DNA from 3 places in the Citrobacter sp. FDAARGOS_156 genome. Region 1 is predicted to be linked to each of the others. Evidence: riboswitches for the same ligand, from Rfam matches in the RefSeq annotation. Region 1 holds a riboswitch; each other region holds the start of a gene.
What was found. Region 1 has a riboswitch for thiamine pyrophosphate ahead of thiM (hydroxyethylthiazole kinase). Riboswitches for the same ligand answer to the same signal wherever they lie in the genome.
Positions count from the first base shown of each region.

Region 2: another riboswitch for thiamine pyrophosphate. It lies ahead of thiC (phosphomethylpyrimidine synthase ThiC); the one in region 1 lies ahead of thiM (hydroxyethylthiazole kinase).
Region 3: another riboswitch for thiamine pyrophosphate. It lies ahead of thiB (thiamine ABC transporter substrate binding subunit); the one in region 1 lies ahead of thiM (hydroxyethylthiazole kinase).

Region 1 is NZ_CP014030.2:3,188,296-3,196,250, reverse strand. It holds gene AL515_RS15770 (type III restriction endonuclease subunit R) at 604-2,043, opposite strand; gene AL515_RS15765 (hypothetical protein) at 2,301-2,486, opposite strand; TPP riboswitch at 2,910-3,006, shown strand; gene thiM (hydroxyethylthiazole kinase) at 3,039-3,827, shown strand; gene thiD (bifunctional hydroxymethylpyrimidine kinase/phosphomethylpyrimidine kinase) at 3,824-4,624, shown strand; gene AL515_RS15750 (GntR family transcriptional regulator) at 4,676-5,422, shown strand; gene AL515_RS15745 (PfkB family carbohydrate kinase) at 5,396-6,361, opposite strand; gene AL515_RS15740 (ADP-ribosylglycohydrolase family protein) at 6,358-7,362, opposite strand; gene AL515_RS15735 (nucleoside permease) at 7,359-7,955, opposite strand, start outside.
Region 2 is NZ_CP014030.2:558,412-566,366, reverse strand. It holds gene nfi (deoxyribonuclease V) at 1-635, opposite strand, end outside; gene hemE (uroporphyrinogen decarboxylase) at 645-1,709, opposite strand; gene nudC (NAD(+) diphosphatase) at 1,760-2,533, opposite strand; gene AL515_RS02735 (Rsd/AlgQ family anti-sigma factor) at 2,630-3,118, shown strand; TPP riboswitch at 3,170-3,292, shown strand; gene thiC (phosphomethylpyrimidine synthase ThiC) at 3,375-5,273, shown strand; gene thiE (thiamine phosphate synthase) at 5,273-5,908, shown strand; gene AL515_RS02720 (HesA/MoeB/ThiF family protein) at 5,901-6,659, shown strand; gene thiS (sulfur carrier protein ThiS) at 6,640-6,840, shown strand; gene thiG (thiazole synthase) at 6,842-7,612, shown strand; gene thiH (2-iminoacetate synthase ThiH) at 7,609-7,955, shown strand, end outside.
Region 3 is NZ_CP014030.2:1,100,080-1,108,034, forward strand. It holds gene araB (ribulokinase) at 1-418, opposite strand, end outside; gene araC (arabinose operon transcriptional regulator AraC) at 758-1,603, shown strand; gene AL515_RS05390 (DedA family protein) at 1,723-2,490, shown strand; gene thiQ (thiamine ABC transporter ATP-binding protein ThiQ) at 2,535-3,233, opposite strand; gene thiP (thiamine/thiamine pyrophosphate ABC transporter permease ThiP) at 3,217-4,827, opposite strand; gene thiB (thiamine ABC transporter substrate binding subunit) at 4,803-5,786, opposite strand; TPP riboswitch at 5,817-5,940, opposite strand; gene sgrR (HTH-type transcriptional regulator SgrR) at 5,974-7,629, opposite strand; gene sgrT (glucose uptake inhibitor SgrT) at 7,729-7,851, shown strand.

The sequences.
Region 1 (7,955 bases):
TTCCATCTCGCAAACGCTCTTAAAGCGTCGCTACGACGTTTTGTAGGGTTTTGGACATTCATGTGTGTCAGTAATGAACATCGCATTCAGAGGCTTCCTGTGCGTTTTGTCCGAAACACCATCATGAAGGGGGACAGCTCGGATCGGGGTCGCTTCGCTCTGGTCAGTACTGACAGGGCTTTTCCAGTAGCTGAAACAGCAGATACCCCACTAAGTACTCAAAGGAATTATTAGTACAATAAGTAATGAAATAACAATCAGTTATGTACTTACTGACAGAACAAAAAACGCGATTGGTTCGCTCTGCCAGTGACTGAAAGGAACGAAGCAGTAGAACCGAATCCAGCGAACAGTACACGCAAAGCGGGTGCTGTTTAAATTTTTTATCTATATAAACAATGGGATAACTATCAAGCACTCACTGCGTGAGCACTCTCACTAACTACCCGAAACAGTTCGCTTGCTTCGCCGCTCCTGCTTTCAGGTAGTTAATTCGCTTTTGCTCGTTGTGATGTCGGAAATTTATTACCTATAGATATTATAAGGTATTATTTTTCGGACATTTATTGGTTTTATGATGGTGTTTCTGACAGGGAAACAGAGCTATTTCTGTTTCTTTTTTGCTGCTTTTTCGTACTTCTCGTACATAGCTGCCCTTTCCTCAGTACTGAGATCTGCGTTGGTAGAACTGGCAAGAAACGCCCTGAACGCTTCTAACTCAAGTCCTGGGTTGTTGTCTTTCCAGCGTCTGAAACGTGTTGCTTTAGTGTCATCAAGAGTGAAACGCTTTTCCTTGTTCATTGAGCCTTGCGGCCTGCCTCTCTGCCCTTGTTCGTCATCATCAATACCGAGATCTATGTACTCAATATTGTCTGTAAGAGATCTGGCTTGCCATTCATCAAAAACATAAACAGTCTGTGTTTCAGTACTGTCAAAATCCCTTGAAATTCCTCGTAGTACGAACTGGTGTAAACTTTCGTACTCCCTTGCGATGTGTATCGCCTCGCCGTCAATCTCAAAGAACAATTCACACTGTTTAGCTTCTGTTTCAGAGGGACGCATACAGGCCAACCAAACGCACGTATCAAGGTGCCTGTACTGGTTAAATCCTCTGGCATCCGGGCTTATCTCTGTGCCGTTCTTAAGGCTCTGAGAATCGCTTTTGTTCTTAGTCCAGTAGAAATCCTGTCCCTCAAGTTTTTCATCAATATATGAGTATATTCTTTGTACTTTATCAGGGTTGTAAGTTTTCCATGTCCTTGATAGTTTGTGATTTTTTGAAAAGTAATAAACCTTTAACCTGTCTTTGAGAGCTGTTTTTCGTGTTAATAATCCTTCAAGTTCAGTACTTTCAAAGAGTTCTTTATTGCCTTTATAGATCAGTGAGTTTTCGAAATTAGCACCAAGAAAGGTAATTGATATATCTTTGTACTTATTGAGATCTTTCCATGCTGTGATATTAAGCTGTTCCTTTTCCTCATCGGTAAAGTACTCATTATTCATTATAAAAAGATCATTATCATTCAATGCTGAAAGTTTATTTAAAATGTTCTTTACTATATCGCCCTTTACTTCTGGATTTCTTTCAGCCGCAATGTACATATTTTTATCATCTAATGACTGTACTTTGTGGATTAAATCATTACGGATAACGCTTTTTATTTCAGCACTACCTTCATTTATATTCTGAAAAGAGTGGAAATTAGTCACGTCGTCAATATAAACATTCCAGTTAGCTAACAATTCACGAGGGATTTTGAAAAATGTTTTATCTGTTATGATTAATGTTTTATTACTTCCAGATGAAAGAAATTCAATGACTGAACTAATAACACTTTCATCTTTTTGTACCGTATCAGTAATAATATACTCGCAATTATTGATTTGTTTTGCCGTCTGCTTAATAAGCTCTTGAGTGTTCTGTACTAAAATATATTTTTCAGTACTATTATTGATATTCTCACATAATTGATATGTTTTACCTGAACCACAAGGGGCGGAGACATACTTAAATTTATTATAAATAGGTGTGGGATTAATCATTTGTACACGCTCCATATTGATTAATGTAGAAAGGTCAGCCATTCCAGTGTCTGGCCTTTCGTTGTTTTAGTTATTAGTATTTTTGAGTTGCGACAACTGCAAGAGAATGTTTATAAACAAGTGAAATAAGCAGTTTTACCGCCTAAAAAGCTACAGTCAGTTTCGTAATTATTTTCGAAAACATCGTAAATTTCACTTCGTTATCTTCTATGCAAAAATTAGCAGGCTGAGGTATTTAATGATTGAGATGTGACCTGTTAATAAGAGGGTTTGTATTGCTTGTTCTGCTCTTTGTTAATTTGTGACTTATTCCTTTCACAATGATCGGCTATGTTTGATAACTCTGTTAGGAAATCACCTGTGGCTACCATATAATCATGTTCATCTTCTAATTCTTTAAACTTTAATAGAGAAATCTCTTCATAATATTCTTTCATTTTCATATAAATCACCTTTTATTTTTTTTGTTGTTAACACAGAGTTGTTTTCTGCACTACACATTGTAGCACATAGAATTAATTCGTTTCATTTTCTGTCAATGAAATAGAGTAAAGATAAGTGTTTTTATAAAGTACTTATCACATCCGTTGCCTTGCTATATATAAAAAGTTCTCCAAACTATACTGGTGTATATTTTTCCCATCAGATACAGTTGTTTTTAAATATTACAATGTTGGATTCTTGGTTCCAAATAAATCGAGCAACTATTAGTGTTTCAAAATGAAGTTGGGAGCTATTCCTTAATTGGTATGAGGTACAAAATGGGGTACTCGGTGGGGTACAGCGTGTATAAGTGACGTCACCACCGGTAAACTTGCATCGGCGAGCAACTTAACCTAAGCTGACAAAAATTAAGAGAAATGTAACCAAACGACTCGGGGTGCCCTTCCGCGTGAAGGCTGAGAAATACCCGTACCACCTGATCTGGATAATGCCAGCGTAGGGAAGTCTGACACTGCTCGTGTCCCTTCTTTCACGCGGGCAGGAGCTGAACCATGCAGCCTGACCTGCACAGCCGCGCACTTGCGGCCCACACCTTACACCAATTTAGAACGCTTTCCCCCCTCACTCACTGTATGACCAACGAGGTTGTGCAAAGCTTCACTGCCAATACGTTACTGGCACTTGGCGCATCGCCCGCGATGGTGATCGAACCTGAGGAAGCCAGCCAGTTTGCTGCTATTGCCCAGGCGCTGCTCATTAATGTTGGGACACTGACTCAGGCGCGGGCAACGGCAATGCGTGCCGCCGTTGAACAGGCGCAGCAGGCGAAAACCCCCTGGACGCTCGATCCCGTTGCCGTGGGCGCACTGGCGTTTCGTCGTCGTTTCTGTCTGGATTTACTGGCGATACAGCCAGCGGCTATTCGCGGTAACGCCTCAGAAATCCTTGCGCTGGCGGGGATGAACGGAGTGGGGCGCGGTGTAGACACGACTGATACGCCAGCGGTAGCCCTTCCGGCAGCACAAACACTGGCACGCCAGGTTGGAACCATTGTCGTGGTGACCGGCGAAGTTGACTATGTTACCGATGGTCAGCGTACCGTCTGCGTGAGCGGCGGTGACCCGTTGATGACGCGCGTAGTGGGCACCGGCTGTGCATTGTCAGCGGTAGTCGCAGCCAGTTGCGCCCTGGAGGGCGACCGGTTGAATAATGTTGCTTCTGCCTGTAGCTGGATGAAGCAAGCCGGACAACGCGCCACTGAACAATCGACGGGACCGGGAAGTTTTGTTCCGGCATTTCTCGACGCTCTCTATAACCTGAACGCCCAGGAGCAAGCATGAAACGGATTAACGCATTAACGATCGCCGGAACCGATCCAAGCGGTGGCGCGGGTATTCAGGCCGATTTAAAAACCTTCTCGGCGCTTGGCGCATACGGCTGCTCAGTTATTACCGCGTTGGTGGCACAAAATACGCGTGGGGTGCAGTCGGTGTATCGCATTGAACCTGACTTTGTTGCTGCACAGCTGGACTCGGTGTTCAGCGATGTGCGCATCGATACCACCAAAATCGGCATGCTGGCAGAAACCGATATTGTCGAAGCCGTTGCCGAACGTTTACAGCGTCATCGGGTACAAAACGTCGTACTGGATACGGTAATGTTGGCAAAAAGCGGCGATCCGCTATTGTCTTCCTCTGCGGTTGAAACGCTGCGTACCCGTCTGTTACCGCAAGTGTCGATTATTACCCCTAATCTGCCGGAGGCGGCGGCGTTGCTCGGGGCATCGCATGCCCGAACGGAGCAGGAAATGTTAGAGCAGGGGCGCGCGTTGCGGGCGCTGGGCTGTGAGGCGGTATTAATGAAAGGGGGTCATCTTGATGATGAGCAAAGCCCTGACTGGCTGTTTACCCGCGATGGCGAACAGCGTTTCACCGCGCCAAGGGTGGTGACAAAAAATACGCACGGAACAGGGTGCACGTTGTCAGCAGCGCTGGCGGCACTGCGTCCACGCCATGTTAACTGGGCTGATACGGTACAGGAGGCTAAGTTGTGGCTCTCTGCGGCGCTGGCGCAGGCGGATACGCTGGAAGTGGGCGAGGGGATTGGTCCGGTGCATCATTTCCACGCGTGGTGGTGATGAGCAGAAATGGTATACTGGCTGCAGAAACGGCTGCCAGGAAAAAGATAAATGGAACAAGCGCATACCCAGCTTATCGCGCAACTGAATGAACGTATTTCAGCGGCGGACAACACGCCGCTGTATATGAAATTCGCTCAAACGGTTAAGAACGCTGTGCGCAGTGGGATCCTGGAGCATGGCAATATCCTGCCTGGCGAGCGCGACCTCAGCCAGTTGACCGGCGTTTCACGCATTACGGTGCGCAAAGCGATGCAGGCGCTGGAAGAAGAGGGGGTGGTGACGCGTGCGCGTGGCTACGGGACGCAAATCAATAACATCTTCGAGTATTCGCTCAAAGAAGCGCGCGGTTTTTCACAACAGGTGGTGTTGCGCGGTAAAAAGCCGGATACGCTGTGGGTGAATAAACGCGTGGTGCCCTGCCCGGAAGAGGTGGCTCAGCAGTTGGCCATTGCTGTCGGCAGTGAGGTCTTCTTGCTCAAGCGCATTCGCTATGTTGATGAAGATGCTGTGTCTATTGAAGAATCATGGGTACCCGCCCATCTTATCCATGACGTGGATGCCATTGGCGTTTCACTGTACGACTATTTCCGCAGCCAGCATATCTTTCCACAGCGCACACGCTCACGCGTTAGCGCGCGGATGCCGGACGCCGAGTTTCAGTCACATATCCAGATGGACAGCAAAGTGCCGGTACTGGTGATCAAGCAGGTAGCGCTTGATCAGCAGCAACGGCCTATTGAATACAGTATCAGTTACTGTCGAAGCGACCTATACGTCTTTGTGTGCGAGGAGTAACGCCTCGCGTGAGGGGGCGCAGTCGCCGCCGCGGTGACCCACCACCCAGGATGCTACTGCATTGCCAAGCAGGACGGCATCGCCCAGCGACCAGCCTGATGCCAGCCCAGCCAGCATGCCGCCGGCGTGGCTGTCACCTGCGCCAATGGTGTCAACGACCGCCGTTGCAAATGCCGGTACGCAGCCAGATGTCTGTGCGCTGAAATACCATGCGCCGTCTTTATCGTGACGCACGACCACCGCTGCGGTGAAACGCTGCACCCATTCTGCGCCAAAACCTTCCACATCCTGACTCAATGCAAATCGCTCGGCAGCAATTTCCGCCTCCTGACGATTAAGTGACACCAGCGGACGGCAGGCCATAATTCGTACCAGTAAGGGCTCGGGAATGTCGCCGATGCGCGGGCCAAAATCGATAAACGGCGTCACCTCTTCCAGACCTTCCAGCCACTGCACCAGCAATTCACCGCACGGGGACGCTAGCTGATAACCCGAGAGATACACCAGGCTATGACGCGGGATATCCAGCTGTGCCAGCCAGGCGGCATTCCACTGATTCTCAACGCCGCTAAAGGACATAAATGTGCGTTCACCGTCCGGCTCTACCAATGCCAGACACCAGCCGTTATCACCTTCGGCATTATCGATCAGGCTGTGCAATCCTTCTTTCGCCATACGGTTGCGGATAATATCGGCCCACACGCCCTGACCCAGCGGTAACGCATTGCTGGCCTCGATACCTAAACGTTTAAGCGCCACGGCAATATTGAGCGCGCAGCCGCCAACGTTCACCCCTTGCTGCTTAAGCTCAATGTCACAGCCGCGCCAGGGAAGAGCATACGCATCGGCAATGACATCAATCACCGCCGCACCCACCACCGTTACTGGCCGCTGTGTACGTAACTGCGAGAGAAGTTGTTGCAGACGCGCGGTGCTCATAGCGCCTCCCGCTGCTCACGCAGGCGCAGTAATCCACTGGCGTAGCGGATAAAGTCCAGCTGATTTACCGCATCAAGCTCATGTTTCAGGGCCGGGTCAATCGCGCCGACGCCGTGCAGCGCGCCACAAATGGCGGTTGCTATCGCTCCGATGGTATCGGTATCGCCGCCGAGGTTCGCGCACAGAATGGCGCAGCGATTGGGATCGGTCTGCGCCAGTTCGACCATCGCGATGGCGCAAGGTACGGATTCAATCGTACTGGTTCCAGCCCCCACCACCTGATACAGCTGCTCACTGGCAGACTCAAAGCCGTCGGCATTACGGACGATTTTCAGCGCCAGTTCAAGGCGTGCACAGAGAGACGCGCTGAAGGTGGTGATCCGCTTTTGCTGGGCATGCCGGGCAATGGCGGGCAGTGCGTCGACAATCTCCGACCATTTACCGCCATCAATGGCGCGTGATACCGCCCACGCGACCACAACTGCGCCAGCAATAGCCAGATCCGATTTATGCGTTGGACTGGAAGCTAATGCTACGTCGTCGATAAAGGCATCGAGATCGCGCGCGGGCAGCAGACATCCCAACGGCGACACGCGCATAGCCGCCCCATTGGTGACACCGTTGTTTTCCAGCTTAGCAACGGGCTTACCATCGCGGATGGCATTGAGCGCAATTTTTGAGGTCGGACCCAGCACGTTTTTATTAAAGGCATCAAAGCGCTCTGCCCAGGCCAGAATATTGCGACCAATGACGTCGGGTACAATTTCTCCGTCGCACTCAAGCAGGGCATCTGCCAGACACAGCGCCATGGAGGTGTCATCAGTGAACTCCGCCTGGCTGAAATAGCAGGCGGCATTATTCTCCGCCGGACCGGGCAAAAAACGGTCGATCCAACCGAAGTGAGCTTTTACCCGGGTTCGTGGCCACAGTTCCGACGGCATACCCATCGCATCCCCTAACGCCTGCCCATAAAGAGCACCGAGAATACGTTCTGCTTTCATTTAATTTCCCCTTGTTGCAATACGATATCGCGGTCGTCCACCTTAATGGCGGTGATTTCTTTGTCTGACTCGCGAAAGAAAATCATAAACAGCACGGCGATAACGGCGATCATGATCGCGCCAAATCCCCACATGCCAGCCCAGTTAAAGGTGAGGCCATTCACCGGCTCTTTATAAGCAAACATTTTTTCCATCATCACCCCACCCAGGCGGTAGCCGAGCAGGCTGCCGAATCCCTGACAGCAGAGAGTGATTAACCCCTGCGCAGCGGTACGCATGTGCACTGGCGCTTTTTTATCGACATAGATGTAGGCCGTAACGTAGTAGAAGTCGTAGCTAACGCCATGTAGCAGAATGCCGAGAAATAGCAGGGCGTAGGTGAAATATTCTTCCGCGCCGCCGTAAACAAAAAATCCGTAGCGGATCGCGGCAGTGATAAGACCAAGCAACAGTACCTTTTTAATGCCAAAGCGTTTGGTGAAGAACGGCAGTGCCAGCATGAAGAAAATTTCAGAGAACTGGCCCAGCGTCATCCAGCCGGTCGCATTTTTCATCCCAACTTCTGTCAGGTAGCCGTTGGCGAAGATGTAGTA
Region 2 (7,955 bases), 2.1 Mb from region 1:
CGTTCGGATGCCACCGCATCTGCCCAGCGCGTTGGTTCCGGCAGACGATAGCCGTTCATACAGCGTTGTACCCACGCCAGTGCGCTGTCCATACTCACGCGGTGACCCGTAGAGATAAACAACGGGTTACAGCGCGCTTTGCTGCGCCAGACCCACGCCAGCTGTTCGCCTTTATCCAGCAATGGTGCTAACGCGCCGGATTCGGCAGCGAGCGGCTCAAACTTGCCGCACAACCGTTTTTTCGCCACGCCAATCGTCGGGACATCCACCAGCAGACCAAAATGACTGGCTACGCCCAGGCGACGCGGGTGCGAAATGCCGTGCCCGTCAACGAACAGCAGATCTGGCTTGTGCGAGAGCAATTGCCAGGCGGCCATCAGCGCGGGGGTTTCACGAAAGGAGAGAAAACCGGGAATGTAGGGCATGGTGGTGGCGATACGCGCCACCTTGTATTCAACCAGTTCAAGCGTGGGATACTTCAGTAAGACCATCGCGGCTCGCGTCACTTCGCCACCCTGCTCAAACCCAACGTCCGCCCCGCCGATCAGATCAGGCGGATCGTTCTTCAGACGATCCTCGCGGATCACTGAAGAGGCCAGTTCAAGCTGCTGCGCGCGTAATGACGCGAGATCCATAATGACTCCTTAGCGGTGGTACTGTTCGGACAACCGATGTACCGCCTCCACAAAGACACCCGCATGTTCTGGCGGGACGTCCTGATGAATGCCGTGGCCCAGGTTAAAGACATGCCCTTCGCCCTGACCGAATCCGGCCAGAATTGTCGCCACCTCTTCTTCGATGCGGGCTGGCGGTGCATACAGCATGGACGGATCCATATTGCCCTGTAGCGCCACTTTATGACCTACACGACGACGCGCATCGGCAATGTCAGTGGTCCAGTCGAGACCTAACGCATCACAGCCGGTTTCCGCCATCGCTTCCAGCCACTGACCGCCGCCTTTGGTAAACAGGGTCACCGGTACACGACGACCGTCGTTCTCGCGCAGCAGGCCATCAACGATTTTGTGCATGTAGTACAGGGAGAACTGCTGATAGTCGCGACCGGTCAGCACACCGCCCCAGGTATCGAAAATCATCACCGACTGCGCGCCCGCTTTGATCTGCGCGTTCAGGTACAGCGTGACGCTCTTCGCCAGCTTATCAAGCAGCAGATGCAGCGCTTTAGGGTCGGCATACATCATCTTTTTAATCACGGTGAAGGCTTTGCTGCTGCCGCCTTCAACCATGTAGGTTGCCAGCGTCCACGGGCTACCGGAGAAGCCGATCAGCGGCACTTCGCCTTTCAGTTCACGGCGAATTGTGCGCACCGCATTCATCACGTAACCCAGCCCATCTTCCGGGTCCGGGATCGGCAGTTTGTCGACGTCAGCCTTGCTGGTAATCGGGGAGGTGAAGCGTGGACCTTCTCCTGCTTCAAAATAGAGCCCAAGCCCCATCGCATCGGGAATCGTCAGGATATCCGAGAAGAGGATCGCGGCATCAAGCTTATAACGACGCAGCGGCTGCAGCGTAACTTCGCAGGCCAGCTCGGCATTTTTGCACAGCGCCATAAAATCGCCCGCCTCGGCGCGCGTGGCTTTATATTCCGGTAGATAGCGGCCCGCCTGGCGCATCATCCATACCGGAGTGACATCAACGGGCTGGCGCAGCAGCGCACGCAGATAACGATCGTTCTTCAGTTCGGTCATTTTTGCAGTTCCTTATTGCGTCAGTCCATCAGTGTATCATCACTCGTTCTTTACTCGTACTCAGCCCGACACATCGCCACAGTGTCTTCAATCAATCGCCGCGCGACGGTGCCTGGCGGGGGAAGCAGCGGTAAATCATCGTAGCGATACCAGTTCGCTTCCAGCAGTTCTTTCGGGTCGATAACAATCTCGCCGCTATCATACTCTGCCATAAATGCGGTCATCAAAGACTGCGGGAACGGCCACGGCTGAGAAGTGACATAGCGCAGGTTTTTCACCTTGATGCCACTCTCTTCCATGACTTCACGCGCCACCGCCTGCTCGAGGGTTTCGCCCACTTCGACAAAACCCGCCAGCACGGTATGTACGCCGTTACGATGGCGAACATGTTGGGCAAGCAGGATGGAATCATCTCGGCGAATGGCGACGATAATGCAGGGGGCAATTTGCGGGTAGTAGCGTTCCCGGCAGTGGCTGCACAGCATCGCCCATTCCGTTTTACTCGGGTACATCGTGTGCCCACAGTAGCCGCAGAATTTATGCGAGCGGTAAAACTCGGCCAGCTGTACGCCGCGTCCGGCCAGTTGAAACAGGCCAACATCCTGGTCAATGACCTGGCGTACCGACCCCATATCGTGGCGACGTTGCTGCTGCACCAGCCAGACCGTCTCCCCTTCCCATTCGCCGATAGAAAGTGCGCGCTGCCCGATCAAATCAAAACGTGCCGCGTCGCCGTGAGGCAGTTCGCCATGAGGCAACCATAACTTTTGCTCATGACTGACAATCCACCAGCCGCTATCTAATTTTTCAATTATACGATCCATATCTCTTGCGCAACCTTTGCTTCACAGGCATGTTGTTTACATTATTTTTACATTTACGGGTGAGCAGTTCCTAAACACCATCTTGCGGAGTCAATCATGCTAAACCAGCTGGAAAGCCTGACGGAGCACGTCGGAGGAAGTAATAAACTGGTTGATCGCTGGCTACATGTACGTAAGCACCTGCTCGTGGCTTACTACAATCTGGTTGGCATTAAGCCTGGCAAAGAATCGTACATGCGGCTCAATGAAAAAGCGCTGGATGATTTTTGTCAGAGCCTGGTCGATTACCTCTCCACCGGACACTTCAGTATTTATGAACGTATTCTCCATAAATTGGAAGGGAACGGGCAGCTTTTAAAAGCCACAAAAATTTGGCCACTGCTGGAAGCCAACACACAACTGATCATGGACTACTATGACACCAGTCTGGAGACCGCCATTGATCATGATAACTTCCTTGAATTTCAACAGGCTTTATCAGATATCGGCGAGGCGCTGGAAGCCCGGTTCGTGCTCGAAGATAAGCTGATCATGCTGGTATTTGATGCGATGCACGAGAGTGGCACTCTCAAACGTCCTGCTTGAGATTTGTCGCATTAACGCGTAGTTTACATTCATTACCTCTAAGATAGAGGTTACTTCTTGTCGGAGTGCTTATTTTCCACAACAGTATGAGTGGAAAAGGCTGAGACCGTTAATTCGGGATCCGCGGAACCTGATCAGGTTAAGACCTGCGAAGGGAACAAGAGTCAATCTACAACCGTTCGTCTTTGGGCGATCGTCTCTCTCTTGCTTCATCCGTCGTCTGACAAGCCACGTCCTTACTTTTTTGGAATGAGCTATGTCTGCCACTACTAAACCATCACGCCGCGAACAGCGCGCGCAAGCCCAACACTTTATCGATACCCTGGAAGGGACCGCCTTCCCTAACTCAAAACGCATTTATATTACCGGTTCGCAGCCGGATATCCGCATCCCGATGCGCGAAATCCAGCTGAGCCCGACGCTAATTGGCGGCAGCAAAGACAATCCGCAATTTGAAGACAACGAAGCCGTGCCGGTGTACGACACCTCCGGGCCGTATGGCGATCCTGACGTGGAGATTAACGTCCAGCAGGGCCTGGCGAAACTGCGCCAGCCGTGGATTGCGGCGCGTAACGACAGCGAAGAATTAGACGACCGCAGCTCCGCTTACACCAAAGAGCGCCTGGCCGACGATGGCCTGGACGAGCTGCGTTTCAGCGGCCTGCTGACGCCGAAACGCGCCAAAGCCGGTAAGCGCGTGACCCAATTGCACTACGCCCGTCAGGGGATTGTCACGCCGGAGATGGAGTTTATCGCCATCCGTGAAAACATGGGCCGCGAGCGTATTCGTAGTGAAGTACTGCGCCACCAGCATCCGGGGATGAACTTTGGCGCTCGCCTGCCGGAAAATATCACGCCGGAATTCGTGCGTGATGAAGTCGCTGCGGGCCGGGCGATTATTCCTGCCAATATCAACCACCCGGAATCCGAGCCGATGATCATCGGCCGCAACTTCCTGGTGAAGGTGAATGCCAACATCGGTAACTCGGCGGTCACTTCTTCTATCGAAGAAGAGGTCGAAAAACTGGTGTGGTCTACCCGCTGGGGCGCGGATACGGTGATGGACCTGTCGACCGGCCGCTATATTCACGAAACCCGCGAGTGGATCCTGCGTAACAGCCCGGTGCCGATCGGCACCGTACCGATCTACCAGGCGCTGGAGAAGGTCAACGGGATCGCCGAAGATCTCACCTGGGAAGCATTCCGTGACACGCTGCTGGAGCAGGCCGAACAGGGCGTGGACTACTTCACCATTCATGCTGGCGTGCTGCTGCGCTACGTGCCGATGACTGCCAAACGCCTGACCGGTATTGTCTCGCGCGGCGGTTCTATCATGGCGAAATGGTGCCTCTCGCATCACAAAGAGAACTTCCTGTTTGAACATTTCCGTGAGATTTGCGAAATTTGCGCCGCCTACGACGTCTCGCTCTCTCTCGGCGACGGCCTGCGTCCGGGTTCGATTCAGGATGCCAACGACGAAGCTCAGTTCTCCGAACTGCATACGCTGGGCGAGCTGACCAAAATCGCCTGGGAATACGACGTGCAGGTGATGATTGAAGGCCCGGGGCATGTGCCGATGCATATGATCCAGCGCAACATGACCGAAGAGCTGGAGAGCTGCCACGAAGCGCCGTTCTACACCTTAGGGCCGTTGACGACAGATATCGCGCCGGGCTATGACCACTTCACCTCAGGCATTGGCGCGGCGATGATCGGCTGGTTTGGCTGCGCGATGCTGTGCTACGTCACGCCAAAAGAGCACCTCGGCCTGCCGAACAAAGAAGACGTGAAGCAGGGGCTGATTACCTACAAAATTGCCGCTCACGCCGCGGATTTGGCCAAAGGCCATCCGGGCGCGCAGATCCGCGATAACGCGATGTCGAAAGCGCGCTTTGAATTCCGCTGGGAAGACCAGTTTAACCTCGCGCTCGACCCGTTCACCGCTCGCGCTTATCACGATGAAACCCTGCCGCAGGAGTCCGGCAAAGTCGCCCACTTCTGCTCCATGTGCGGGCCGAAGTTCTGCTCGATGAAAATCAGCCAGGAAGTACGCGACTACGCCGCCGCGCAGACTATTGAAGTGGGAATGGCAGATATGTCGGAGAACTTCCGCGCCAAAGGCGGTGAAATCTACCTCAAAAAAGAGGAGGCATAATGTACCAGCCTGATTTCCCGACCGTGCCGTTCCGCCTCGGGCTTTACCCGGTGGTGGACAGCGTGCAATGGATTGAACGCCTGCTGGCAGCGGGCGTGCGCACGATCCAGTTGCGTATCAAAGATAAACGCGATGAAGAGGTGGAAGCCGACGTTATCGCCGCCATCGCGCTGGGGCGTCGCTATGACGCCCGCCTGTTTATTAACGACTATTGGCGGCTGGCGATTAAGCACAACGCCTACGGCGTGCATCTGGGCCAGGAAGATCTCGAAACCACCGACCTGAAGGCCATTCAGGCGGCGGGCTTACGCCTGGGGGTTTCCACCCACGATGATATGGAGATCGACGTCGCGCTCGCCGCTAAGCCTTCTTATATCGCGCTCGGCCACGTCTTCTCCACGCAAACCAAGCAGATGCCTTCCGCCCCGCAGGGGCTGACTCAGCTGGCAGGTCATATTGAACGACTGGCAGATTACCCGACCGTGGCGATTGGCGGTATCAGCCTTGAGCGCGCCCCGTCGGTGCTGGCGACCGGCGTCGGCAGCATTGCCGTGGTCAGCGCTATCACCCTGGCGGCCGACTGGCAGGCAGCCACGGCGCAACTGCTCGACATAGCAGGAGTCGGCGATGAATGACCGCGACTTTATGCGTTACAGCCGGCAGATCCTGCTCGGCGATATCGCGATTGAGGGCCAACAAAAGCTACTCGACAGCCATGTGCTGATTGTCGGTCTGGGCGGATTAGGCTCGCCTGCCGCGCTGTATCTGGCGGGAGCGGGCGTCGGTACGCTGACGCTGGCGGACGATGACGACGTTCATCTGAGCAATCTGCAACGGCAAATATTGTTCACCACCGACGACATTGCTCGCCCGAAAGCGCAGGCAGCGGAACGCCATCTGGCGCGTCTTAACCCGGACAGCGAGCTGGTCGTCCTTGAACAGAGGCTGACGGGCGATGCGCTCCGGCATGCGGTAGCGCGTGCCGACGTGGTGCTCGACTGTACCGACAACATGGCCACGCGTCAGGAAATTAACGCCGCCTGCGTGGCGCTGAATACGCCTTTGGTTACCGCCAGCGCCGTCGGTTTCGGCGGCCAGTTGATGGTACTCACGCCACCGTGGGAGCAAGGTTGTTACCGCTGCCTGTGGCCGGATGATGTCGAACCCGAACGCAACTGCCGTACCGCCGGTATCGTCGGCCCGGTTGTCGGCGTGATGGGCACCTTGCAGGCGCTGGAAGCCATCAAACTGCTTAGCGGCATTACGACGCCCAGCGGCGAGTTACGCCTGTTTGACGGTAAAACCAGCCAGTGGCGCAGCCTTGCGCTGCGTCGGGCCAATGGCTGCCCGGTATGTGGAGGGCAACATGCAGATTCAGTTCAATGATGAGCCGATGCAGTGCGCCGAGGGACAAACCGTCAGCGGGCTGCTCACCGAGCTTAATCAGCTTAAACCGGGCGCGGCGCTGGCGCTCAATCAGCAGATCCTGCCGCGCGAACAGTGGCAGCAGCAAATCGTGCAGGAAGGCGACCAGATCCTGCTTTTTCAGGTTATTGCAGGGGGTTGATATGTTACGTATTGCCGACAAAACGTTTGATTCACATCTGTTCACCGGTACCGGAAAATTTGCCTCATCGCAGCTGATGGTCGAGGCGATTCGCGCCTCCGGCAGCCAGCTGGTCACGCTGGCCATGAAGCGCGTGGATTTGCGCCAGCATAACGATGCCATTCTGGCCCCGCTTATCGACGCGGGCGTGACGCTGCTGCCCAACACCTCGGGAGCCAAAACCGCTGAAGAGGCGATTTTCGCCGCCCAACTGGCGCGTGAAGCGCTGGGCACAAACTGGCTGAAATTAGAAATCCACCCGGATGCCCGCTGGCTATTGCCGGATCCGATTGAAACGCTGAAGGCCGCCGAAGCGCTGGTAAAACAGGGCTTTGTGGTGCTGCCCTACTGCGGCGCGGATCCAGTACTGTGCAAGCGGCTGGAAGAGGTCGGCTGCGCGGCGGTGATGCCGCTCGGCGCGCCTATCGGCTCGAACCAGGGGCTGGAAACCAAAGCGATGCTGGAGATTATTATCCAGCAGGCGACCGTGCCGGTGGTGGTCGATGCGGGTATCGGCGTGCCCAGCCACGCAGCGCAGGCGCTGGAAATGGGCGCTGACGCGGTGCTGGTCAACACGGCGATTGCCGTGGCGGACTGCCCGGTCACGATGGGCACCGCTTTCCGTCTGGCAGTTGAAGCGGGCCTTCTGGCGCGCCAGGCCGTCCCCGGCAGCAAAAGTTCGCTCGCGCAGGCCACCAGCCCGTTAACCGGATTCCTGGAGGCTTTCGCATGAAAACCTTCACCGACCGATGGCGACAGCTTGACTGGGACGACATCCGTCTGCGCATCAACGGGAAAACCGCCGCTGACGTGGAACGCGCCCTCAACGCTTCACAGCTTAGCCGCGATGATTTGATGGCGCTGCTCTCCCCTGCCGCCGCCGACTATCTGGAGCCGCTGGCACAGCGGGCGCAAAAGCTCACCCGCCAGCGTTTTGGCAACACGGTGAGCTTTTACGTGCCGTTGTATCTCTCCAACCTATGTGCCAACGACTGCACCTACTGCGGTTTTTCGATGAGCAACCGTATCAAACGCAAAACGCTGGACGAAGATGAGATACAACGTGAGTGTGCGGC
Region 3 (7,955 bases), 2.1 Mb from region 1:
TGCCCGGCGTGTGGCACAGACGGGTAATTTCTTCCGCTTCTTCGACTGAGGTGTGATCTTTCCACAGGACAAACATGGCGTTCGGGTTTTCAGCGAACTCCGGACGCAGCGCCAGTACGTTACCGTCTGCATCAATGGGCGCTGGGGTTGAGCCGGTACTGTCAACGCCGATCCCGACCACTTCCGCGCGCTGTTCAGCGCTCAGTTCGGCCAATACGGTTTTCAGCGCCGCTTCCATGGATTCAATGTAGTCGCGCGGATGATGGCGAAACTGGTTGTTTGGGCCATCGCAATACTGTCCTTCCTGCCAACGTGGATACCACTCAACACTGGTGGCGATCTCTTCGCCGGTGGCACATTCCACCGCCAAAGCGCGTACTGAATCACTACCAAAATCGAGGCCAATTGCAATCGCCATCGTCTTACTCCATCCAAAAATACGGGTATGGATAAACAGTAGTGAGTAGCGATAAAAACCGTCAGGCAGGATCCGCTAATCTTATGGATTAAAATGCTGTGGCATCACAAAGTGTGACGCCGTGCAAATAATCAATGTGGACATTTCTGCCGTAGTTATAGACACTTTTGTTAGCCGATTTTGACGTTGGCTTGGGACATGTTTTTTACAAAGTGCTTTTCACAAGCGGGGTTGATGGTCCATTACCGCAAACACAGCGGCCCGCAGCGGCGACGGCGATGATGTCTGGCATAATATGGACAAATTGTTTCTTAGCAGAACCTAGGGAGTATTGAAATTATGGCTGAAACGCAAAACGATCCCCTGCTGCCAGGCTATTCGTTTAACGCGCATTTGGTGGCCGGATTAACCCCCATTGAGGCGAACGGATACCTGGATTTTTTTATCGACAGGCCGCTGGGGATGAAGGGCTACATCCTCAATCTCACCATCCGTGGCGAGGGGGTTATCAATAATCAGGGCCAGCAGTTTGTCTGTCGTCCTGGGGATATTTTGCTGTTTCCTCCCGGAGAAATTCACCACTACGGACGCCATCCTGACGCCAGCGAGTGGTATCACCAGTGGGTTTATTTTCGCCCGCGCGCCTACTGGCAGGAGTGGCTGGCCTGGCCGGCAATCTTTGCCCAGACCGGTTTTTTCCGCCCGGATGAAGCGCACCAGCCGCATTTTAACGAACTGTTTGGACAGATCATTCATGCCGGACAGGGGGAAGGGCGCTATTCCGAACTGTTGGCGATAAACCTGCTGGAGCAATTATTGCTCAGACGTATGGACGCCATTAATGAATCGCTGCACCCGCCCATGGACAATCGCGTGCGCGATGCCTGCCAGTACATCAGCGATCATCTGGCGGACAGTAATTTTGATATTGCCAGCGTTGCGCAGCATGTCTGCCTGTCACCGTCCCGGTTGTCGCATCTGTTCCGCCAACAGTTGGGCATCAGCGTATTAAGCTGGCGCGAGGATCAGCGTATCAGCCAGGCCAAGCTATTGCTAAGTACCACCCGTATGCCTATTGCTACGGTGGGTCGCAATGTTGGCTTCGACGACCAGCTCTATTTCTCGCGCGTTTTCAAAAAATGTACCGGTGCCAGTCCGAGCGAGTTTCGCGCCGGATGTGAATAAAAAGTGAATGATGTGTCCTGAAAGTTGTCATAACTCGCAATCTATTCAGACAATTGATGGCTTGACGAAGTTGAGAAGGGTTAGCAGAATCCCTGCTTCGTAAATCTGACGGACACATTATGCAAGCATTGCTGGAACACTTTATTCTCCAGTCCGCCCTGTACTCTCTGATCGCCGTACTTTTGGTGGCCTTTCTGGAGTCGCTGGCGCTGGTTGGCCTGATCCTGCCCGGTACCGTGATGATGGCCGGGCTGGGGGCGCTGATTGGCAGTGGCGAACTGAACTTCTGGCATGCCTGGCTTGCGGGCATCATTGGTTGCTTATTGGGAGACTGGATCTCCTTCTGGCTGGGCTGGCGCTTTAAAAAGCCGCTGCACCGTTGGTCGTTCATGAAAAAGAACAAGGCATTGCTGGATAAAACCGAGCACGCGCTGCATCAGCACAGCATGTTTACCATCCTGGTAGGGCGCTTTGTTGGCCCGACGCGACCGCTGGTGCCGATGGTGGCGGGTATGCTGGATCTGCCTGTCGCGAAATTTATTGTGCCCAATATCATCGGCTGCGTGTTGTGGCCGCCGTTCTATTTTCTGCCGGGGATCCTGGCGGGGGCGGCAATCGATATTCCTGCTGATATGCAGAGTGGAGATTTTAAATGGTTGCTGCTGGCCACGGCGCTACTGCTGTGGGTAGGCGGTTGGTTTTGCTGGCGGTTGTGGCGCAGCGGCAAAGCGGCTGTCGATCGCTTAACGGCGTATTTCCCCCGCAGCCGTTTGCTGTATCTGGCGCCGTTGACGCTCGGGATCGGTGTGGTTGCGTTGGTGGCGTTGCTGCGACATCCACTGATGCCGGTGTATATCGATATTCTGCGTAAAGTCGTGGGTTACTGACGAATCTTTTGCCGGATGGCGGCTTCGCCTTATCCGGCAACGCATTATGCTTTAATGCCCAATAGCGCCGAGGCGCTGGCGTTGCCGCTTAACAGATCGTCCGTATCGCCCTGCCAGGCGATGCGTCCGTCGGCGACCACAATCGAACGCGTCGCAATGCGCGCCGCATCTTCTACGCTGTGCGAAACCATCAGCAACGTAAGTTGCTTATCGCGACAGACCTCAGCCACCAGCGTTAACATCTCCTGGCGCAGCGCAGGGTCAAGCGCAGAGAACGGTTCATCAAGTAGCAAAATAGGTTGTTCGCGCACCAGGCAACGCGCCAGCGCCACACGTTGTCGCTGCCCGCCGGAAAGCTCGCCCGGAAGCCTGTCCAGCAGGTTATCAAGACCCATTTGCCGGGCGATATGGTGCATTTTCTCCCGCTGCGGTGCGTTCAGCTTCAATCCTGGATTCAGGCCCAGGCCGATGTTTTGCTGCACGTTCAGATGACTGAACAGGTTGTTTTCCTGAAACAGCATCGAAACCGGGCGACGAGAGGGCGGTGTGGTGGTGTGATCTTCACCTGCAATCATCATCGTGCCGCTGGCAGGTGTCAGAAAGCCGGCAATCAGATTCAGAAGCGTACTTTTCCCGGCGCCGCTTGGCCCGAGTATCGCTACCTGCTCACCGCGCGCGACCGACAACGTAAAGCGCATGGGCAGATGATGATAAAGCCATGTGATATCAATCAGTTTTAACATTTCGACCCGGCAATTTCTCAATAACGGTAAACAGCGTAAAGCACAGGATCAGCAGTAATAACGCCGTAACCGCGCCATCCTGACTGCGATAAGAGCCAATCTGCTGATATAAATAAAACGGCAGGGTGCGGAAATCCTCATTACCAAATAACGCCACTACGCCAAAATCGCCAATCGACAGCACGCAGGCAAACGCCATCGCCTGTGCCAGCGGGCGCTTCAGGGCGCGCAGTTCAACCACTTTCAGGCGCGACCATCCCTCAATGCCCAACGACTGGCACAACATACTATAGCGCGCAGTGACGTCACGCATTGGGTTTTCCAGCACCTTCAATGCATAAGGGATCGCCATCAGCGCATTGGTAAAAATAACAATGCCGTCGGCAGATTCGGGAAGCCCAATAGTGTTATTGAGCAGCAGAAAGAAGCCGGTTGCCAGCACGATACCCGGCATGGCGAGGATCATCATGCCGCTCAACTCCAGCATTTGTCCTGCCAGCGCCTGTTGGCGGGCACGCAGTTCACGACTACTCCATAACAGCATCATGGTGAGTATGACGCACAACGCACCTGCCGCCAGCGCAATGCGCAGCGAGGTTCCCAGCGCCTGCCACAGTACGGGTTGTCTAAGAACATCCAGTACATGGCGGTTTAAGCCATCGACAATCACCGCCAGCAACGGCGGAAGCAACAGCAACAGAGCGAGAACAATCAGAATTAAGTCAGCCAGACGGCTGTGCAGACGATCGTCGGGATCCCGCCAGCCCTGAACCAGCGTGGTGCCGGGGGCGATGGCGCGGCTCAAACGTTGGCTGAGCAGCACCAGTGCCAGACAACAAATCATCTGGATCAACGCCAGCATGGCTGCGCGGGCGGGATCGTAATCAAAGTTCAGCGCCTGATAGATAGCCAGTTCGATGGTGGTGGCCTGCGGCCCACCGCCCAGCGATAAAACGGTGGCGAAGCTGGCGAAGCACAGCATAAAGATGAGCGCCGCGACGGGAAGGATTTGCCGACGCAGCCACGGCCATTCAACGAAACGGAAGAAATGCCAGCCGCGCAGACCCAACTGAGCGGCTAACTGTCGCTGCTCGCCGGGAATATTCTCTAGCGACTGCAACAGCAGACGGCTGGCCATCGGCAGATTGAAAAAGACGTGCGCCAGCAGAATGCCTTGCAAGCCGTATGGCGAAAACGTCCACTCCAGCCCGAATGTATGCCAGAGCGAGGCCAGCCAACCCTGGCGACCGTAGACGCTAAGAATACCGAAGACCGCGACCAGCACCGGCAGGATTAACGTCATGGCGCACAGGCGCAGCAGCGCCAGACGTCCTGGAAAACGGCGACGATAGAGCGCTCTGGCAAGGAAAATCGCCGGGACAACCGACAGCACAGCGGATAGAAAAGCCTGCCAGAAAGAAAAGCGCACCACGTGCCACAGGTAGTCATCTTGCCACAGTGAGAGCCACTCTCCCTGCGGGGCGTTAAACCACAGTGCCAGAAACGCGGCCAGGGCAACGACCACCATCAGCGTGGCGGCGGTAAGCCCTGGAACCAGCCAGCCGGGGATTAACGGCTGACGGCGCGTTGCCATTCGCTAATCCATGCCTGACGTTGAGTCGCAACCTGCTGCGGCGTAAATTCCAGCGCGGTGGCTGGCTTAGTCAGTTGCTCGAATCCTGACGGCAGGGCGACCTGCGTCACCGGATACATCCAGTTGCCGGTCGGAATCGCATTCTGGAATGCCGGAGACACCATAAACTTCAGGAACTTCTCGGCCAGTTCCGGCTGCTTGCTGGCCGCGGTACGCGCGGCGACTTCCACCTGCAAATAGTGGCCTTCGCTAAAATTAGCGGCGGCGTAGTTGTCTTTTTTCTCGGCGATGATGTGATAGACCGGAGAGGTGGTGTAGCTGAGCACCAGATCGCTTTCACCTTTCAGGAACAGGCCGTAGGCTTCGCTCCAGCCCTTGGTGACGGTGACGGTTTTGGCTGCCAGTTTCTGCCACGCCTCTGGCGCTTTATCGCCATAGACTTTCTGCATCCATAGCAGCAGACCCAGACCCGGCGTGCTGGTGCGCGGATCCTGATAAATGACGCGCCATTTTTGGTCGCTTTCAACCAGTTCCTTCAGGCTTTTGGGCGGATTCTTCAGCTTGTTCTTATCATAAACGAAGGCGAAATAGCCGTAGTCAAACGGAACGAAGGTATCGTTTTTCCAGCCGCCGGGTACGTTAACGGTGTCGTTTGCTACACCACTTTTGGCAAACAGTTTGGTTTGTGTGGCGGCTTCCAGAAGGTTGTTATCCAGACCGAGTACAACGTCGGCTTTACTGTTTTTTCCTTCCATGCGCAGGCGGTTAAGCAATGAAACACCATCTTCCAGCGCGACCAGTTTTAATTCACAGTTGCAGTCAGCTTCAAAGGCTTTTTTGATTGTTGGGCCCGGGCCCCAGTCAGCCGCGAACGAGTCGTAGGTATAGACGGTCAGTACAGGTTTGGCGAAGACAGGCGCTGCGCACAGCAGTAAAAGCGGAAGATATTTTTTAAACACTTTGCACCTCAAGAGTTGGGTGGCAAAGGACTTGAGATAAGCCTCAAATCCCTTCGCCGGCATTATCCGGATCAGGTTCGACGGGTATCTCTCAGCCCATACGCAGATCGAATGATTCTGTGTATGTTTTTATTTAGCACCCCGTTGAGAACGGCGTTAGTGTAATGATTTTGTTGCTTAGCAGCAATCAAGGATCCGGCGGAGCAAACCACGCCGATTTAAAATCAAACCAGCCGAGGGTATTCATGCGTAACCCGCGCATACTGCGCTGTCCCTGAATGATCAGCCAGTGGTGGATTAATGGCACAATGGCCTTGGTGGCGAGCAGCTGTTGGCACCATGCTGCCAGGCTCATTTCGCCCGTTCGCCAGCGAGCCGCATCGTTTTCCCAGTCCCGTGAGATACAGTTTTGCAGCAGCGGGACTTCGCACAAATGGGCGAACAGCGAGAAGTCCAGCGGTAGGGTAAAGTTGGCGCTGTTTAGCCAGATATCGCTGACGATTTCTCCCGCATGCCATTGATCGTAGTCGATCTCCTGAATAGTCAACTGCACCTGATGCGCAGCCAGCAGCGTTTTCATGATCTGCGCGATAATCCGGTGTTCGATATGATCGCGATAGTAAGTGAGCGTCAGCGTTTCCAGCCCGGCTGGTTTTTCACCATGGCCGGGTCTGGCGTGATGCCAGCGAGGCAGTAAGCCGTAGGCGGGGAACCACAGTCGCTGATACTGTTCGTCGGCGTGGCAAATTAAATGGGTTGGCGAGAGTACGCGGCTAGCCCACTCGCGGACCTCCTGATTTGCGCCGCGGTGGGATCGTGCATCAAACAGCAGGTAGTAGCAACCTTCTTCGAGGCGACTTTCAATCGCCTTTTCATCCTCTGTGGGACCTTTTAGCGTCAAACCGCCGCCTGGCTCTTCGCCGATGTCAGGTAACACCCAAACGTTCACTTCGTCGATCAGCGCCCGGTAACCAAAGTAATCATCAAATGCGTGAATTTTCAGCTGGTTATTGGTGTTTCTCATCACCGCATATGGGCCAGTACCAATCGGGTGGCTGGAGAAGTTATTCAGCGTTTCCCATTCTCGCGGCAGGATCATGGCGGGGACTTGCCCCAATAACCAGGGAAGCCAACGGTCGGGCTGAGACAGATGGATATCCAGCGTCCAGGCCGTGGGAGAGACGATTTGTGTAATGTGCGAGTACAGAGGCAACGTGTTAATTCGGGTCAATGAGGTGATCACATCGTCCATCTCCAGCTCACGACCGTGATGAAAATGGATCCCCGGGCGCAGGAAGAATCGCCAGTGTAAAGGTGAAATCTGCTGCCAGTGATGGGCAATGTCCGCTTCCAGTTCCCCATTTTCCTCATTTACCCGTATTAAGGCGCTGAAGATTTGTCGGGCGATATGGGTTTCGGAGCGGCGTAGCGCCGTACCAGGTAGCAGGTTGCGCATGGGACGATAATAGAGAACGCGCATGATGTGCCGACCCTGGCGAAAGCTGCGGCCGAGGTGGGAAACCAGCATCTGCCGGACGGCCGTTTTGTCACCGACCAGTTGCACCAGTTGATCGATGCGATCCTGTTCCAGCAGGTCTTCTGCGCGTTGCTGCTGGAGCGCCAGCCCGGTGTAGAGGAATGTCAGGCGTGAGCGTTTACCGCGTCCAACCTCGGCTTCCCACGTTAACCAACCGCGCTCCTGCATGGTATTAAGCAGGGTACGCATATGGCGGCGCGAGCAGCTAAGCAGCTCTGCCAGCTCGTTCAGCGTGGTGTCTTGCGTTTTGCCGTCACAGCATTGCCACAGACGGATGAACTGTTGTTGCAAACGACCAGAAGACATAAAAGGGGAACTCCTGCGAAAAATTCAGCAATTTTATTATCCCTATATTAAGCCAATAATAGATTCCGATGAAGCGATGAGACAACGAAGGGGTCATCTATGCGTCAGTTCTATATGAAGTACTTTACCGCGACGGAAAAAACGTCCTGGTTGGCTTGCCTGAGCGCACCGCAGCGCTTAAAGATGCTCGAAGAACTGATGCAGTGGGAGGTGACAGCCTGACCTCTGAATTACGCATTGCAGACATCATGTGTGACTGAGTATTGGTGTAAAATCACCCGCCAGCAGATTTTTTCTGCTGGCTTTTTTCGTATCAGCCCAGCCAA